3 regions of the Peribacillus sp. NJ4 genome follow, and region 2 is predicted to be linked to each of the others. Evidence: riboswitches for the same ligand, from Rfam matches in the RefSeq annotation. Region 2 holds a riboswitch; each other region holds the start of a gene.
The links. A riboswitch is a leader RNA that binds a small molecule or an ion and turns the genes downstream of it on or off. The one in region 2 is predicted to bind cyclic di-AMP.
Positions count from the first base shown of each region.

Region 1: it holds a riboswitch for cyclic di-AMP, as region 2 does, so the genes downstream of both, QUF94_RS26940 (cation:dicarboxylate symporter family transporter) here and QUF94_RS22200 (APC family permease) in region 2, are expected to answer to the same signal.
Region 3: it holds a riboswitch for cyclic di-AMP, as region 2 does, so the genes downstream of both, QUF94_RS04320 (TrkH family potassium uptake protein) here and QUF94_RS22200 (APC family permease) in region 2, are expected to answer to the same signal.

Region 1 covers NZ_JAUCFQ010000006.1:172,542-176,833, forward strand. The annotation lists gene QUF94_RS26930 (hypothetical protein) at 70-732, shown strand; gene QUF94_RS26935 (efflux RND transporter periplasmic adaptor subunit) at 748-2,010, shown strand; cyclic di-AMP (ydaO/yuaA leader) riboswitch at 2,213-2,359, shown strand; gene QUF94_RS26940 (cation:dicarboxylate symporter family transporter) at 2,532-3,791, shown strand; gene QUF94_RS26945 (class I SAM-dependent methyltransferase) at 3,852-4,292, opposite strand, start outside.
Region 2 covers NZ_JAUCFQ010000001.1:4,453,798-4,458,089, forward strand. The annotation lists gene QUF94_RS22195 (RhaT/GlcU family sugar-proton symporter) at 1-38, opposite strand, end outside; gene QUF94_RS22200 (APC family permease) at 562-2,388, opposite strand; cyclic di-AMP (ydaO/yuaA leader) riboswitch at 2,527-2,676, opposite strand; gene QUF94_RS22205 (GtrA family protein) at 3,099-3,554, opposite strand; gene QUF94_RS22210 (glycosyltransferase family 2 protein) at 3,514-4,292, opposite strand, start outside.
Region 3 covers NZ_JAUCFQ010000001.1:846,142-850,433, forward strand. The annotation lists gene QUF94_RS04310 (STAS domain-containing protein) at 1-612, shown strand, start outside; gene QUF94_RS04315 (potassium channel family protein) at 757-1,413, opposite strand; gene QUF94_RS04320 (TrkH family potassium uptake protein) at 1,437-2,771, opposite strand; cyclic di-AMP (ydaO/yuaA leader) riboswitch at 2,943-3,084, opposite strand; gene QUF94_RS04325 (hypothetical protein) at 3,418-3,609, shown strand; gene QUF94_RS04330 (MFS transporter) at 3,997-4,292, shown strand, end outside.

The DNA.
Region 1 (4,292 bases), on a different contig from region 2:
TTTCTGCATTTGTTTCCAAAATAAGATAATATATAGAATGATATATCATTTTTTGCAGGAGGAACACATATGGTGTACCAGGTCAGATTGTTAAAGGGCATTTTAGAGCCTAATCGGAGTCGTTATCAGCTGCAAAATGCAGAGGCAGTCACACGACTTGGTTGGAAATTACTATTTTTATATCTTCTTAGTCTTTTAGTATTTGCTATTGAGGGGTATTTTGGCATTGGATCAGAATCATTTTCCAAAGAAATCACGAAGATGGGTGTTAATGAATTTGAAGCAGGAAAGTTGCTGATATTGAGCGGCAATATAATAGCAGGCATAATCCACCCTTCCATATACATATTTTTATCAGCTCTATTCTTTTGGATCGTTACGGATATTCCGTACATAAAAATAGTCATCGTTCAAATGATCATTTTTGGTTTGCAATTGGTGGAAAAAATATTATTGATTCCTCTATTCGTATTAATGGATATAGGCAACGATGCCAATCCTTTTTCTTTAGGAATCATCAGTCAGTATTTTCTCAGAAGTGATTACTTTATTCACTTTTTCAGCGAAATCACCATTTTTCAATTTCTTATTATTGCCCTGCAATATTTTTATTTAAAGGAATTTTCAGAACGAAATAATTATTTGATCTTTTTAATGATTGTTCTATTCTATCTGGCCACTTGGTTTGTTAAAGCCTTTTTAGCATATATCCAAGTGGGCGTATTTGTATAAGGCGGGGTGAAAAGAATGAGCGGGAAATGGAAAATAGCAGCGGTCTCTATTGCGTCGACTGTTTTGATAACCGTTAACTTATACCTTATTGAAAAAAAGGAAAGCAAAGTGGAACGAACTGTTTTCGTGGAAAACTGGACAATGGTAAAAAAAGATACAATTACGGATACCATTCAAACGAATGGTGTAATTAAACCTTTGGAAGAGTATGATATCTATTTCGATACCAAGAAGAATGATTTTAAGAAATTCCTTGTAAAAGAAGGCGATGCGGTAACGGCTGGCTCCTCGTTGTTTGAGTATACGGCAACCGAACTTGATGCGCTTAAAGCGAATGTAGAATCGGAGAAAGCTGCCGCTGAGGGAGAAATTGTAGGGATTGACCAATACTTAGGGAAGTTGAGGTCTTATCAAGGGACATTGACCCGTGATCCCGATAAAGCGGTCATTGATGAATCGGTGGAAAGAAACTTGAATATCGATATAACAACAAGCTCTTCAGACCTTATTAAAAGTAACATTGAGCAAGAAATGTACAAGCAGGAACTCGAAAAAAACAGTTTGAATGAAAAAGTTAAAATGCTTGATGCTAAATTAAGGTCTATTGAGGAGCAGTCCAGCGCGATTGTAACGACCAGTGAAGCTTATGGTGTAGTTAAGAATATCAATAAAAACCTGAATAATCCCATTATATCCATTATTTCGACAAATATGGCAATTGAAGGTGATTTCTCCGAAGAGGAGATGAAAAAGGCTGAAGTGGGCATGACTATAAAAGCAAGTTCTTCTGACTCAAAAAAGACTTTGAAAGGGAAGATTGGCCGTATCCATTCCTATCCAGCAGAAGAGCCGTCCATAAAAAAAGATAACAGATTTCCATTTCAGGCTTTAATCGAACCTGAAGGTGAAGAAACCGAACCTTTGTTGGTGGGATCCAAAGTCAATCTTACTGTAATAACCAATGAGAAAGCGGGTGTACCCTCCATTCCTATAGAGGCAGTCCATTACAAAGAACAGCCGCATGTCTACAAGTTGACTAAAAAAGGCTTTGTGGATAAACATTACATCACAAAAGGACTTAAAGCAGAAGGAAAGCAAGAACTCATAAAGGGACCATCCGTAGGTGACGTCATCCTATTAGAACCGAATAGGGTAGTGAAGAACCATTCTTATTTTATTACTCCAATTCAATTTGAAAAAGTGAAAACTAATACTTATAAGAAATTCAGCTCTAGGGAAAAAGTAAGATATCTGTTACTTGGCATTTTGGAAAAATAACCGCTTCTTTCATCAGGAGAGAGGATGTCAAATTAGTTGCTATTTCTATATCCATATAACTTATATGTATAAAAATTAGGCAATGAAATTATAGGTACAATATTCATTAATACAGAATATTCAGACATATTTTGAGGTTTATTTCAAGAATGATTGCGAATAAATATTTACAGATTAACGTTTTTAGTATAATATTTTATTATAAGTTAACTCGCTTAATCTTATTCCAAGAACGGGGGACCCATTTTTGTGGATTTTATCCGCTAGGGGTGAATTCAGAAATGAAAGGGCTTTGTGTTTCCAATTCCTAACCCGACAGCTAACCTCGTCAGCGTCTTTAAGGGAACATGTGTGAATATTCACGCCAATAAGAAATCGACACATGAAGTGTCTTTTTTTTCGGCGTAAAGACAGAGTTTTTCAAAAAAAGAAAAATTACTTTCTTTTATTAGTATCTTGTTTCCCTTACCGAGACAAAAATGTTTTTGCATCAAAGACTTTATGGAAGGTGAGGAAAGTAAATGAAGAAATTCAAATTAAGTTTAGCTAGCCAAATTTTCATTGGTTTAATTTTAGGGATTATCGTTGGTGCCATTTTTTATGGTAATGAGACGGCCCAAAACTTTTTACAGCCATTCGGAGACATTTTCCTACGAATGATTAAAATGATTGTAGTGCCGATCATCGTTTCAAGCCTTATCGTTGCTGTTGCAGGTGTAGGCGATTTAAAATCAGTAGGTAAACTTGGCGCTAAATCAATATCATACTTTGTTGTGGTAACTATGATTGCGATTGCTGTTGGTTTAATTTCAGCGAATATCATCCAGCCTGGTGTTGGTGTAAATATGGACAAGCTAGAACAAACTGATATTTCTACCTATGTCGATACAGCCGAAACTAAGCAACATGAATCGTTCGTAGATACAATCGTTCACATTGTGCCATCCAATCCGGTTAAAGCTATGGTAGAAGGCGATATGCTAGCGATCATTTTCTTCTCCGTGTTGTTTGGACTTAGTATTGCGGCTATCGGTGAAAAAGGTAAACCAGTATTCCGTTTCTTCCAAGGTACAGCTGAAGGAATGTTTTACCTAACGAATATGGTCATGAAATTCGCTCCAATCGGGGTATTTGCACTAATCGGTGTGACCATCTCCAAGTTCGGTCTGGAATCTTTAATTCCGTTAGGAAAGTTAGCGCTTTCTGTATATGGAACAATGATTTTCTTTGTAGTTGTCATTCTGGGTCTTATTGCGAAATTTGTAGGATTCAATATCTTTAAATTGATTAAACTTCTAAAAGAAGAATTGATTCTTGCGTTCTCTACAGCAAGTTCAGAAGCTGTTCTTCCGAAAATCATGGAAAAAATGGAGAAAGCGGGATGTCCGAAACATATTGCTACATTTGTTATTCCGACTGGATACTCTTTTAACCTTGATGGCTCTACATTATACCAAGCGTTAGCAGCTATCTTCATCGCTCAAATGTACGGAATTGATTTAAGTATGTATGAGCAAATTACGCTGATGCTAGTGTTAATGATCACCTCTAAGGGGATTGCGGGCGTACCAGGTGTATCTTTCGTAGTTCTTTTAGCGACTTTAGGAACAGTTGGTATTCCTATTGAAGGTCTAGCATTTATTGCTGGTATCGACCGTATTCTTGATATGGGACGTACAGTAGTAAACGTTATTGGTAATTCACTTGCAGCAATCGTCATCTCTAAATGGGAAGGTCAATTCAACCCGCCTTCCGATAAAGAACTAGAGCAAGTTTCTTAATACAAAAAATCCAGAGTGATATGTCACTCTGGATTTTTTTTGAATTTTAAAAAATGTACCTTATTTTTGAACGATCCAGAAGCGGCAATCAGAAGAGAAAACGTTTACATCATCACTTTCATGGAATAATTCACTTCTGTAAAAGGTCTCGATGACTGTAAACCCTGCTTCTTCAAGACCATCAAGTACTTCAAGTTGTGTTGGAATATGGAGGTAAGTATCTTTTTGAGGTGTCTTTCCGAATGTGAAAATATCCCCAAACTCATAAAGCCTCTCATCTTGTTTACCTTCACACCAAATAATTTCCTCTTGTTCCCAGAAATTCATATAATATTCGTTTTTATCACGGTCGTGTGTTGTGAAAATGAAAATGCCTTCTGGTTTTAAAATACGATTTATTTCATTTAAAGCTAATGTACGATTTTTTCGCTGGGGAATTTTCATTAAACCATTAAAAGCGAAGATTGCTTTATCGAATGATGAATTGTTGAAAGGGAGTTT
Region 2 (4,292 bases):
CAGAATAATGCCGGCAAGAGAGCTAATAATATATCCATCTTCAACCCCCATATATGTAAGTTCCAATCTATAGCGGAAATTTCATTTAGTCTTCTTTTTAATATGTTCGCATTATTTGAATTGAACCTTGGTAATTTTATGAAGTGTTCAAAAACCACCCTTCCGTTCCAATATCCAACTTACAGAACACTTGATTCTCTGTAAGTTTCTAGGGTGAAAAATAAAAAGAAGCAAACCCTATCAAGGTTTGCCCAGCTTGTCGACAAAAGGGAGTTCGGAATGGTCTCATCCCGAACTATGATTTAATAAAATGGTCTTTACTGTTTTATGAAACCCCCAATAGATTGAAGAAATTTGCGACACTCCTGCCGAATAACTGGTTAGACGGGACACCTGAGTCGCTTGCGTAGAGGTGGCTTGGCAGACAGTCGGCGGAAAGGGAGCGGATTTCTGAAAACAACTGGAACGTTTTTTAAAGAAAAAAACTGTAGGCAAATTCGCTTTCTTCGAATTTACCTACAGTCTGAGCAAACCTGATCAAGGTCTGCTTCTATTCTTAAATTACTTCTTCAAATGATATGGCACTGTCGTAATAACTACATTTCTTCTATAAAGTAAGTAGGCCCGAATCAGTAAACTTGATTGGTTATGAAGAATATTGTGCCAACCCTTCTTCGGAATGAATTGCGGGATGATCACTGTAACTTTATAGTTAGATTCACTCGCCTTATGTTCAACTGTATCCACAAACTTAGTTAATGGCTGAATGATGCTTCTGTAATAAGAGTTCAGTGTGACGAGTCTAACATCAGGCTGCCACTTTTTCCATTTTTCTTCGAATTTCTTTTCATCTTCTCTTTCAAAAGCAACATAAACGGCAATGATCTGATGTGCTGAAAGAGATTTAGCATAATTTAAGGAATTCTCAACCACATGAGTTATACCCGCCACAGGTACAAGAATGATATTCCCTTCTATTGGTAAGATGGGCTCACAAGTTGTAATCCTCAGTTGGTCACCAACTGCTTCATAATGCTTTCTAATTCGATGAAAAATTAAAATGATGATTGGTAAAAAAATCAAAACAGACCATACCTGAGTAAATTTGGTTAAAAAGAATATCATCGTGACGATCAGGCTAATAATGGCACCAATTGAATTAATGGTTAATTTAACCAACCAGCCTTTTGGCTTTTCGCGGAGCCATTTAACGATCATCCCGGTCTGGGACAGCGTAAATGGTATAAATACCCCTACAGCATAAAGTGGAATTAGATTTTCTGTATGTCCTTCAAATGCTACTATTAAGATGATGGACGCAAGCCCCAGTATGATAATTCCATTGGAATATCCTAATCGGTCCCCTCTAATCGTAAACGCCCTTGGTATGAATTTATCCTTTGCAAGATTTACCGCAAGCAGCGGGAATGCCGAATAGCCAGTATTTGCGGCCAGTATCAAGATCAAGGCAGTCGTACCTTGAATGAAGAAGTACATGAAATTCCGTCCAAAGATCTCTTCAGCAATCTGCGAGACGACCGTGACCTCTGCGCTGGGAACAATGCTTAAATAATAGGCTAAGAATACGATTCCCGAAAATAATACAGCTAGTAAGGACCCCATCGCTATTAAAGTTTTTGCAGCATTATTCGGGGCTGGATCTTTAAAGTTCGGGATCGCATTGGAAATCGCTTCGACTCCTGTCAATGCGGAGCTGCCTGATGCAAATGCTCTTAGCAGTATAAATAAACTGATACCCGCTACCGGGGTCCCGATTGGCGCGTGCAATTCCGGTGAAACTCCTCCTGTCAAGATCTTGTAAATTCCTACACCAATCAAGATGAACAATGCTAAAACGAATAGGTACACCGGATAGGCCAAAACAGAGGCCGACTCCGTAACCCCCCTAAGATTTAGGATGGTAAGTAGAATGACGAAAATGATGGCTATGCCGACATTATATGAATGCAGGCCTGGAAAAGCGGACGTGATGGCATCCGTTCCTGCAGAAACACTTACAGCGACAGTTAATATATAATCGACCAATAAGGATCCTCCAGCTATCAACCCTGGATTGATGCCTAAATTGTTTTTTGAAACCACATAGGCTCCCCCGCCATGGGGATAGGCAAAAATGATTTGTCTATAGGACAAGATCAAGGCCATTAACAGGATCAATACCCCGATTGCTATCGGGATTGAATACCAGAATGCCGCGGCACCGACCGTGATGAGAACGATCAATATTTGTTCCGGTCCATAAGCAACCGAAGACAATGCATCAGAAGATAGGATGGCTAAAGCCTTAGTTTTGTTTAGCTTTTGTTCGCCAAGTGCATTTGATTTTAAAGGTCTCCCTATCAAGAACCTCTTTATAGAAGATAACATCAAGTATTCACCACCATATTTTAGTTATAAATTTATGTTCCCCCAGTTATTGCAAAAAACAAGACGAAATAAAAAATGCCTACAAGTCATAGCTAAATAGACCTGTAGACATCATTTTTTTTGTCTGACAAGCTCCACCTTCCTTCTCATATAACGCTTACGAGGTTAGCTGTCGGATTCGGACCTAAGAGTAGCCCTACCTTTACCTTGAAAGGATTCACCCCTTGGATTGAAAAACAATCCCTATAACGGGTCCCCCGTACCATAAGGTTTAAGCGATTTAGAAATATGAAACTGTTGATTATCATACTCCCGTGAAATGGAAAAGTAAATGAAAATTTTACACGGAAAAAGAATAATTTATTGTTAGTGAGGTTTTGTTCATGACGTATATTACATAAGGCATCAAAACAAATGATTGAAGGAAGGAAAGAGGTGAATGACATGTCTAAAAAAGAAGAAAAAAACAAATAATACCTGATGAAAATTTTCAGGTCAAAGCATTAACCAATCAATGAACAATATGGCGGTCCACAAAAGGAAAAATCATCAGCCACCATGGAGACAGCGAAGAACGAAACTGAATACCTATCTAATCAATCAACTAATTCGCCTTTCCCATTAAACAGTTCTGCCCCCGCTTGGATAGTCAACTTTAATTTCCATCCAATCAGAGGGCATTATTCATTATTCCCAATGATCCACTCTAATTAGTTCCTTCCTTCTTGAATTGGTCTCAAATTACTTTTCTTAAAGACAAAGTATTTCTGGCCAATATAGTTAAGTACTGTATAAAAGATTGTTCCAATCAGTACAGCCACATTTTGCTGCATGGATAAATGAACGGATCCTTCCATCGATTCTGCAATGGCTTGTCCTAAAGAATAAGCGGCGGAATAACAAATCAGGATGACGCAAAAGAAACGGGCAACTCCTCTCCGCAAGTCTATATTGCTTTTAAAGGTAAATGTCCTGTTCAACAGAAAACTCGTTACAGCTCCCGAACCATTGCCGAAAAAGGTGGAGATCCAGTAAGATAAATCAAGAACATTCATGAGAAAAAGCATGATGGAAAGTCCAACCGCTGTATTGACTATTCCAACCAATAAAAAGCGGATAAAGGAATTAGTGTGTTTTAGATAGTTTTTCAATACTGTTCCGTTCATTGTCTAGTTGCTCCCGTTTTGTTAAATCGAGCGGATTAAATAGATCCAGATCAACAATATATTTAGGCCGGCGTTTGGATTCATTATATATTTTACCGATATATTCCCCAATCAAGCCGACAGCAATCAACTGCAGTCCACCGATCAACCATATGGAGGTAATTAATGAGGTCCAGCCCGTTTCGGTCTGTCCATAAAACTTTAACCATAAAAAGTATGACCCAAAGAGTAAGCTAATGAAAAAGGAAAGACATCCTAGCCATAATACAAGCCGGATCGGCGTAACTGAAAAAGAAGTAATGCCATCAAGCGCAAAGGCAACCATCTTCTTTAATGGATACTTCGTTTCCCCAGCCAATCTTTCTTTTCTGTCATAATAAACAGAGTCCGTCTTGAACCCAATGAGCGGGACGATTCCCCGTAAAAAAAGATTCGTTTCTTCAAATTGTTCCAGCTCCACGATCGCCCTTTTGCTCATTAGCCGGAAATCGGCATGATTATAGATAAGGTTAACCCCCATCTTGTTCATCAATTTATAAAAACCAGTTGCAGATGTTCGTTTAAAAAATGAATCAAGGTCCCTTTTCTGGCGGACACCATATACAATTTCACAACCTTCATTGAATTTCCGAATGAATTCAGGGATGACTTGAATATCATCCTGCAAATCTGCATCAATGGAAATCACACAATCCGAGGCTTCCTTGGCTGTAAACATTCCTGCCAGAAGTGCATTTT
Region 3 (4,292 bases), 3.6 Mb from region 2:
TGGATTGAAGATATCGGTCAGGATGAGCAGCATTTAAACACACCCATCTATTTTATATTGAGGGAGTTTTTTCGAACGCAAGAGCAATATCTGGATTACATTGACCGATTTGTGGGATTGCATGGAGATCGATATACACGGGAGGAAGTAAATTCCTGGCATCGGATAGTGGTCAAGGTGTTCAGTGAAGTGATGGAGAGGTTTACGGAAGCGAATCATAAATATGCCAATAAAATTATGAAAGCCCAACAGGCCACGATCGATGAATTGAGCACGCCCATCATTTCCCTTAAAGATAATACCGCGTTGCTTCCCCTGATAGGCGATATTGACACGACGAGGGGCATGTCCTTGCTTGAAAACACCTTACAAAAGTGCGCTGAAAAAAATGTCACCAGGCTTTTCATTGACCTATCGGGCGTTCATGCAATAGATAGTGCATCCGCCCACCAACTGTCACAATTGATTGAATCCTTACATTTGATCGGAATTCATACAACCCTTTCAGGACTTCGGCCGGAAATAGCCATGACTGCCGTTAAGCTTCAACTGCCTTTTGATAAAGTGACGATAAAGTCCACTCTTGCCCAAGCGATCAGTACGATAAAATAATACATACATATACTTGGCAAGGGTATGCTCGTTATAAATTTCATCGAGAAGACCTCCATATGGCGGTCTTCTCGCATGTATAGGTGAATGCTACATTCAAAATAGGTGGCGGGCTCCATAAGGCAAGAGCCGGAACCTGCCAGATTATTCAATATTTGCAAAGACGGCTAGGTCTTCTTTATTGCCAACGACCAAAAGCATATCTTTTTCATGGATATCCTGATCTGGTGACGGTGCTATGATAATTTCTCCATTACTCACGATGGCAATGACGCTGATATTATATTTTGCGCGTAAATCAAGTTCCCTGAGGCTTTTTCCCTTCATACTCATGGGGAGGATGATTTCCTCGATATTGTATTCTTTAGACAGCTCTATATAGTTCAGCATGTTAGGGAACAGGAGCTGGTTCGCGACCCGTTCCCCCATATCCCTCTCAGGATAGATGACCCAGTCGGCACCAACTTTAGTGAGCACCTGACCGTGATTTTTATTAAGTGCTTTGGCAATGACCTTTTTAACCCCAAGCTCTTTTAAAAGCAAGGTAGTCAAAATGCTTGATTGCATATCATTTCCGATGGCTACGATGACACAATCGAAATTACGAATCCCGATGGATTTCAATGTCTCTTCTTCAGTGGTATCCGCCATGACTGCATGGGTAACGCTCAGTTCTGCATTCTCGACTCTTTCTTCGCTGATATCAATACCCAATACCTCTTGGCCAGCGGTATATAATCTATCTGCCACACTGCTTCCGAATCTGCCTAAACCGATTACGGCATATTGTCGTTTTCCCATCATTTACACTCCTTCATTTATGGTTAACCAATCATGATTTTCCCTTTTGGATGACGGAAGGGATCTGGCTTACGCCTCATTGCGATGGCGAAGGCAAAAGTCAAAGGACCCACCCGGCCTGCAAACATCGTGAAAATGATGAGCATTCGGCCAACCGGTGATAATTCGGGGGTCAAACCCATTGAAAGTCCCACTGTGGCGAATGCTGAAGTGGCTTCAAATAAAATCATCAAGAAATCACTTCCACTTTCTGTGATGGTCAGCAGAATGGAAATGATTGAAACAAGGAAGACCCCGATGAATGTAACGGATAATGCTTTAAAGATGGTTTCATTCAAAATGCGGTGACGGAATAATACCACATCGCCCTTTCCTTTAATCTGTGACCAAACCGTTCCAAGAAGCGTCGCAAATGTTGTTGTTTTAATCCCGCCGCCAGTCGATCCGGGTGAAGCCCCAACGAACATCAAGAAAATGATGAGCAGTAATGTAGGTTGAGTTAAATCAGGGATATTCAACGTATTGGAGCCTGCTGTCCTTGGTGAAACCGATTGAAATAAAGACGATAACGTTTTACCCATGAAAGATAAAGGCTGCAATGTTTTGGCATTACCGAACTCGAATAAAAAGATTAAAATTGCGCCGACGATTGTAAGGGTCAAGCTAGTCATCAGAACAACCTTCGTATGTACGGATAAACGATGGGTTTCACGATATTCGTATAGTTCATTCATTACGATAAAACCTATTCCGCCAAACGTGATGAGGAAGGCGACGGTAAGGGTTACGAATGGGTCCGATACATAAGGGGTCAAACTCCTGAATTCCCCCATTAAATCAAAGCCGGCGTTATTGAAATTCGATATGGAATGAAAAACCCCGTAATAGATCGCCTTGCCGATTGGCATGTCAAAAGAAAAGCGGATCGATAAGATCAGGGCACCCACGCCTTCAATGATGGCCGTGAAAATTAAAAGCCGTTTTACTAACTTGACTACACCTGCCATGGATAGATTATTTAAAGACTCCTGCAAGAGTAACCTGCCTTTTAAAGAAATCTTTTTGCCTAATAAGAAAAAGAAAAACGTGGCAAATGTCATGAACCCTAGGCCGCCTATCTGAATCAGTGTTAAGATGACCAACTCACCAAAGGTGGTGAAAGTCGTCCCCGTATCCACCACGACAAGCCCTGTTACACATGTAGCGGAGGTTGAGGTGAATAAAGCATCCAGAAAAGAAAGACCATTCCCATTTTCAGTCGAAATCGGCAGGGTCAGCAAATAGGCCCCAATAAGTATCAGGATGGCAAAGCCGAGTACAAGGATTTTTGGCGGATCCAATAAATTTTTTGTTTTTATCAAATGATCATCCCTACCTATAAAAATATTGTGTAAAACTTATGAAATCTTAACCATCAATCCTCTTTATGAATCTTTTTCAAAGCATAATAAAAAGACCTGCGAAAACATCGAAAGGCTATTTTGCCACAAAAAGCGTGAAAAAAAAGCTCCCGAAATAGGCGGTCTTATGACCTCCTTCGCTTTAGCCGACGAAGTTAGCTGACGGGTAGGATGGCGAAAGAGCTGATCTCATCCCTTCTGCAAGGCAGAATTAACCCCAAATGATTGGGTCCTCCGTACTCAATTCCTTGAGTTTTGGCCGAAATGCATTAAATTGATAAACGTATTCTACTCCCATCATTTAGCAGTTGTAAACCCCTAAAGTGTAAAAAAATATTTCTTTAACAAAACTGAAAATTTACGTTTTATTTACATTTGAAAAACGTATTGACAAATATTAGTTAGCACATTATGATAGGTTCGATTAATCCGAATATGTTAACCAACATCGATGTACTTTATTCAACACTTTCAAGTAGAACATGTCATTGCAAATCTATTTTCTAATATAAATAAATTATTTTTCTTTTGAAAATCATAAAGAAAAAAAGTATGGCATTCTTATTAAAAGGTTTTAAACATTTTATAAAAAAGGCGGGCAATTATGGAGAAGACGTTCAATAGATATGTTATTAACGCTACAGGCAAGGGTGGACAGACATATTTAACACAATGCCAGGATAAAGATGCACTAAGGAAATGGATAGCCGATCATGAGGATCAAATCATAATGAATGAGTTAAGGATAACGGATAAGAAAAAGAATCCGTTGTTAAAATTGTTTTCTCTAAGGTAAATCAACTGAAATTATGTCATCCTGTGTACTATCCGGGAACTAGAGCGAAAAATCCATAACTTGTTTTGCTTTTAAACTCATTTATTTTTGAATGAGTTTTTTTGCGTTGAAAATTATGACGTTTACACTATTAATACAATAATGTTAAAATTTAGAAAATGATGAATATGGATGTAATGAAGAGAAAGCAAATGAAATGACCACTTTTCAGAGAGCACCGTCAACTGGAAGGAGTAGTAAGCATAAATTGAAGCAATTCTCGGGAAGGGTATGCTGTGACGGGATCTTCCGTTATGGTGCATAGTAACACCGCACTATTGATCTCGTCCCCCGAGAAGCCTTTCCTGGGGATGGGATTTATATTTCCTTTTCTAAGGAGGAGAAGCGTTGACATTCAAAAATTTATTAGTAGCTTGGAAATATCCCTCCATTCTATTGTGCGGCATCGGGATTTCGAACTTTGGTGCATGGGTTTATTTTATTGCACTTAATTTAATCGTGCTGGATATGACTGATTCAGCTTTAGCGGTAGCTGGACTTTATATCGTTAAACCGATGGCTGCCATATTTACGAATGTTTGGGCAGGCAGCGTGATCGACCGGATAAATAAGCGGAATCTTATGGTGGCACTTGACCTATTTCGAGCGGTATTCATAGCCTTGCTGCCATTGACTTCTTCTAT